2 regions of the Idiomarina sp. Sol25 genome follow, and region 1 is predicted to be linked to the other one. Evidence: predicted binding sites of a transcription regulator. Region 1 holds the regulator's gene; the other holds the start of a gene.
The links. The regulator sigma-54, encoded in region 1, starts transcription at its own class of promoters, with help from an activator protein. The targets are predictions, from matches to a motif close to GTTGGCACGNNNNTNGNNT.
Positions count from the first base shown of each region.

Region 2: the regulator sigma-54 is predicted to act here: its motif matches at 1,992-2,010, upstream of Q5L94_RS09120 (hemerythrin domain-containing protein).

Region 1 covers NZ_JAUPEW010000004.1:45,086-48,230, reverse strand. Annotated here, with positions in the region: gene lptA (lipopolysaccharide transport periplasmic protein LptA) at 1-357, shown strand, start outside; gene lptB (LPS export ABC transporter ATP-binding protein) at 359-1,084, shown strand; gene Q5L94_RS07510 (RNA polymerase factor sigma-54) at 1,106-2,566, shown strand; gene hpf (ribosome hibernation promoting factor) at 2,594-2,881, shown strand; gene ptsN (PTS IIA-like nitrogen regulatory protein PtsN) at 2,885-3,145, shown strand, end outside.
Region 2 covers NZ_JAUPEW010000005.1:135,184-138,328, forward strand. Annotated here, with positions in the region: gene Q5L94_RS09110 (YbaN family protein) at 1-356, opposite strand, end outside; gene norR (nitric oxide reductase transcriptional regulator NorR) at 353-1,897, opposite strand; gene Q5L94_RS09120 (hemerythrin domain-containing protein) at 2,055-2,594, shown strand; gene Q5L94_RS09125 (murein transglycosylase domain-containing protein) at 2,588-3,145, opposite strand, start outside.

The sequences.
Region 1 (3,145 bases):
CTATTAATTCGCGCAGACAGATTAGAAGCGTCCGCCAGCGAGAGCGCCAAACAAGCAGATATTTTTATTGCAGAAGGTACTCCTGCGACTTACAGCCAGACGCTGGAAGATGGTAATGAAATTAACGCAGAAGCGAAAAAAATAACCTACTTTCAGTCGGAACAACGACTGGAGCTGAAAGGCGACGCACGCATATCTCAAGGCAGCAGTAGCTCCAGCGGCAGTTTAATTACCTATGATTTGGATAAGCAAACGGTAACGGCAAGCAGCTCAGGCGAAGAAGACAGCCGTGTTATCACTATTTTCACGCCAAAACCAAAAACTGACACCGACGAAAAAAATAACGAGAACCCTTAATATGGCAACTTTACGAGTCAAACATTTAGCCAAAAGCTACAAAAGCCGACAAGTCGTCAAAGACGTCAGTCTGGAAGTCAGTCAAGGACAGATTATTGGTTTGCTGGGCCCCAACGGCGCAGGCAAAACCACAACCTTCTATATGATTGTCGGTTTGGTTAATAGCGATAAAGGCCAAATTTTACTGGACGACAATGACCTTACCTTGCTGCCAATGCATGAGCGGGCACGCAGAGGTATTGGCTATTTGCCGCAGGAGGCTTCCATTTTTCGGAAGTTAACCGTGCGCGATAATCTGATGGCTATTCTGGAAACTCGTAAAGAACTATCAACCAACGAACGTGAAGAGCAACTTGATGCTTTGCTCGAAGAGTTTCATATTGGGCACATAGCAAACAGTCAGGGCATGAGCCTGTCAGGTGGTGAACGCCGTCGGGTCGAAATTGCCCGTGCCCTGGCAGCGGAACCTACGTTTATTTTGCTGGATGAGCCTTTTGCCGGGGTGGATCCCATTTCGGTTATTGATATTAAAAAGATTGTTGAACATTTGAAACAACGTGGTATTGGTGTACTGATTACTGACCACAATGTTCGCGAAACATTGTCTGTTTGTGAACACGCTTATATTGTCAGTCATGGCGAGCTTATTGCCAGCGGCGATGCAGAAAGTATATTATCGAATCAACAGGTTAGAGACGTTTACCTCGGTGAGCAGTTCACCCTATAACGTGATACCGGGACAGTCATTATGAAGCAAAGTCTGCAGCTAAAAATTGGTCAGCAGCTGACCATGACGCCACAACTCCAACAGGCTATCCGCCTGCTGCAGCTTTCCTCGCTCGATCTTCAGTCAGAAATTCAGGATGCGTTAGACAGTAATCCATTGCTGGAGGTTGAAGGTGAAACTAGTAACGACGCCGACCAGTCTGAAACCCGCAACATTGAGGAAAGGGACGACAGTCAGCGGGAAACATCCGACGTTATAAAAACTCAGGAGATGCCTGACGAACTGCCGGTCGACAGCAGTTGGGACGACACCTACTCCAGTCATACCCCTGCCAACGGCGCAGCCTCTTCGGGGAAATCCTTTGACGGCGATTTTGAAGTCTACCAGGGCTCTACCAGCGAATCTCTGCAGGATCACCTACTCTGGCAGATGCAACTTTCTCATTTCTCAGAAGAAGACACCGCCATAGCGGAAGCCATTATCGAGGCCATAGACGACAACGGCTACCTAATGGTCGATGTTGATGAAATTATTGAAGCCGTGCGTCTGCCCGAAGTAGAAGCAGAAGAAGTTTGCATGGTGCTAAAGCGTATTCAGCATTTTGATCCAATTGGTGTCGGCGCTCGCAGTGTCAGTGAGTGCCTTGCCATTCAATTGCGGCAACTGAGCGACGACACTGAATACAAGCAGGTTGCTTTATGCTTAGTGACTGAACATATGGACTTACTCGGCAGTCGCGATTTTCGCACTATTCAGCGTAAACTGAAGTTATCGGAAGACGATTTACGCCAGACTATGCGATTAATTCAACAATTGCATCCGCATCCGGGCGAGCAAGTTGCACAGCAACCTGTTGAATATGTTATTCCTGACGTGGCCGTTACTAAAAAAAATGGTCGCTGGATGGTCGAATTAAACCCCGACAGCGTACCTAAATTAAAAGTGAACGAAGAATACGCCGCCTTAAGTAAAGCGGCAAAGTCAGTAGCCGACAGCCAGTACATAAAGAACCATACGCAAGAAGCTCGCTGGTTCATAAAAAGCCTGGAGAGCAGGAATGATACGCTGCTGAAGGTGGCTAATTGCATAGTACAGCGCCAGCAAGGCTTTTTTGAGCATGGTGAAGAGGCTATGAAGCCTATGGTACTGAACGATGTTGCTGAAACTGTCGATATGCATGAAAGTACGATTTCACGCGTAACGACACAAAAATACTTACACTGCCCAAGTGGTGTATTTGAGTTGAAATATTTTTTCTCAAGCCATGTCAGTACAGAGGGCGGTGGTGAGTGTTCAAGCACGGCAATACGTGCTTTAATTAAGAAGATGGTCGCTGCTGAAAATCGCAGTAAACCATTAAGCGACAGTAAGATTGCTGAACTGATAGCCGAACAGGGTATCCAAGTAGCAAGAAGGACAATTGCGAAGTATCGGGAATCGTTGAACATTCCATCATCGAGCCAACGCAAAAGTCTTTTATAACTTTGTTAACTGCAGAAGGAAGACGTTATGCAAATTAATTTGACCGGTCATCACATCGATATTACCGAAGCTCTGCGTGACTACGTGGACACAAAATTTGCCAAGCTGGAAAGACATTTTGACCATATAACGAATGTTCACGTCATCCTAAACGTTGAAAAAACGATTCAAAAAGCGGAAGCTACGCTGCACGTGAATGGCGGTGAGCTTTTCGCCGATTCAAAGCACGAAGATATGTACGCGGCCATCGACGGTTTAATTAATAAACTGGACCGTCAGGTGATTAAACACAAAGAGAAAATGAAACAACATTAATCCATGCAACTGAGTGAATTGTTAAGCGCCGACTGCACCAAGTGTGCAGTCGAGGGCGCAAGTAAAAAAAGACTACTTGAAACCATTAGTCAAATCGTAGCCCCTAAGCTGTCTGGCATTACCCGTCATGACATTTTTGAGAGCCTCTTAAACCGTGAACGTTTAGGCAGTACGGGAATTGGCTTAGGTATCGCAATTCCTCATGGCCGTTTACCTAATGCAAATCATCCGGTGGCGGTATTATTGACCCTAGACGAACCTATC
Region 2 (3,145 bases), on a different contig from region 1:
AGCCAGCACCCGACCACAACCAGAACAACCCCGACAATTGCTTTTAACCACACCGGAACCTGCGGAACAAATAACCATAGCACCAGGTACCCGGTTGCCATCATGACTAAGGCGATTATCTTAGAGCGGCGTTTAATGACCCGGTGTTCGCGCCAGGCTTTTATGTCCGGGCCGTATTTAGGGTGGTTAAGCAGCCAGGCTTCAAGCCGGGGCCAGCCTTTACTAGCAGCCCACAATGCAGCAATGAGAAAAGGTACTGTGGGCATTACCGGCAGGGCAATGCCAATAAGTCCAAGCAATACAAAAAATAGCGCCAGAGCGCGCCACAATAACCGAATTAACAGCTCCCGCGTCACGACTTCATTCCTAATCGGCTGGCCATTTTGTGCAGGTTACTGGCATCCAGCTGCAGGTCTTTAGCGGCCTGGCTCCAGCTGTTGTTATGACGGCTCAAAGCCGCTTCTATCATCTTACGCTGAGTATAATTTACCGCTTCTTTCATCGACACGTTAGCCGGAGGTAAGTTGGTTCCTGCGGAGTTTTTTCCAGAGTCGGCGGTGGCTGACAAAGGCAGTTGCACATCCAGATCCAGCATGTCGGGTTCAATAGTGGCAATATCGGTTTTTTCCACTCCGTGGCTCAGTAGCTTAATAGCGGCCCGGCTTATAACATGTTCCAGTTCACGCACATTACCCGGCCACTGGTATTGTTGTATAGCAAGCTCAGCCTCCGGCGATAAGCGCAAAGCCCGCAACCCCAGACGAGCCCGGTTTAGCTCGAGAAAATGCCCGGCCAGAATAGACACATCGTCACCGCGCTCGCGTAATGGCGGAATTGGCAAAGGATAAACCGAAAGGCGGTGGTATAAATCAGCACGGAAAGTTTCATTACTGACTTGCTGGCGCAGGTTGCGGTTGGTGGCTGCTATAAGGCGAACATCTACTTTTCGGTATTTGTCAGAGCCTAAACGCTGAATTTCACCATTTTGCAGTACTCGCAGTAACTTGGCCTGTATGGATAAGGGCAGCTCGCCAACTTCATCCAGAAACAGCGTGCCGCCGTGAGCGACTTCAAAGCGTCCTGAACGATCGCTGGTTGCCCCGGAAAACGCCCCTTTTACGTGACCAAAAAGCTCGCTTTCTGCAAGTGACTCCGGCAGAGCCGCACAGTTCACATAAATAAGGGGTTTGTCGCTGCGTTGCGAGAGCAAGTGCAGTTCACGGGCAAACAGCTCTTTACCGACACCGGTCTCGCCCAGCAGCAACACGGGCAAATCGGCACTGGCAACTACCCGCAGTTCTTTGAGTACACTTTCAATGGCTTTGCTGTGCCCGATAATTTCCGATTCGTTTCTTTCTGTGGTTCCGGATTTTGGCATGGTGCGCTGCTGGCCTTGTCGCAGAGCCCTGACGTTTTGCTCCAGCTGGCCAATGCGAACGGCGGTCTCAACGAACAAGCTAAACTTTTGCAATTCAATCATTGAGTTGTCGGTAAAGGTTCCGGGATGCAGGGCGTCTAACGTCAGCACGCCCCAACACTTATTCTCCAGATACAAACTCATACCCATGCAGTCGTGAACGGGTAGCGCATCACCAGGCTGATCAGCGAGCAGTCCGTCGTAAGGGTCTGGTAATGAAGAGTCGTGCTCAAACCGCACGGGGTTACGAGAAGCCAGTAATGCTGCTAACCGGGGATGTTGTGCCACAACGAAGCGGCGGCCCAGGGCTTCGCGTACCAGTCCCTGAATAGCAACCGGTTGCAGCACTTCATTATCCAGCTTTAATAAAACCACTGCGCCGCAGTTAAAGTGGCTGCGCAAGGTGTTGACTAAATTTTGTAAACGAACGGCTGCAGGCTGCTCGGTAAGCAGGTCTGCTAATAGACTTTCTTGCAACATGGTTAAATTGACTGCCCAGGTTAAAAATACCCTTCTTGGTTGGGTTGATAGTACCGCGGCACCCCGGAGAGTCAATAATCCTAACGGGGTAGGAGCTGGCCTGTTTGTTGCAATCCTTACTGGAGTAAGAAACTTTATTTAGCAAACAGGAGTGACCATGAGTACTTTCGATGACCGTTTACAGACTGCCGAGCAACAATGGCAGGACGCTTCACCCAAGCATTTGATAGAGCATATTTATCTGCGTTTTCATCAGCGCCATCGCGAACAGCTTCCTGAGTTAAAGCAATTGGCCATGCGCGTTGAAGCCGTTCATGGTGATCACCCCGAAGCCCCGGTTGGTCTGACTGAACACCTGGATAATCTGATGCAGGAGCTGGAAAGCCACATGACAAAAGAAGAGCAAATTCTGTTTCCTTTGCTGTCACGTGGTGTTTATCCGGGCGGGCCAATTTCAGTAATGGAAAGCGAACACGTTCAGCATGAGGGGGAGCTTAATAGAATTGATGAACTGACCAACAACTTAACGTTGCCGGAAGGCGCCTGTGGTACCTGGACAGCTCTTTATAAAGGCTTAAAAGAGCTGCAGGATGACTTGCACGAGCATATTCACCTGGAAAACAACCTGCTTTTTGTCGAAAAGAAAGCATCGCCACCTGAGCACGGTAAAGACTTTTGTTGTGGTTCGTGTCAGTAACCCTGCTTAAAGTACATCACCTTTTCTAAATATCGGCGGCTCTCCGACAACGGATGCTTAGACGTTAAGTCCCGGTAAACAATGCCGGGCTGACTTCGGTTTATAATTTGAACTGCGTTGCTGCGGTTGGAGGAAAAGGTTTCCAGCACATTACCTGCGCCACCGTTGTACGCTGAAACAATTGCGTATTCGCGACTGCGCGGATGTTGCACACCTTTTAGGTACTGGGTGTTCAAAATGTGCAAATAGGCACTGCCAATATCAATGTTCTGAGCCGGATCGAACAATTGTTGAGACGTGGGCTGTCCGGGAATTTTACGAACACGCTCAAACACGTCACGTCCGGCGGTCGATGCCACTACCTGCATTAAGCCGTAAGCGTTAGCGTGGCTCACCGCATAAGGATTAAAGCTACTTTCGGTTTCAATAATGGCATAAATAAGCTCAGGCTCAAGGTTATAGCGTCGCGCTGCGGCTATAACGTAGTCGGCATACTGGTGTTTGCGCAACTCCTGGTGTTCGTCGACTAAAGCAATTTGAACCTCATACAC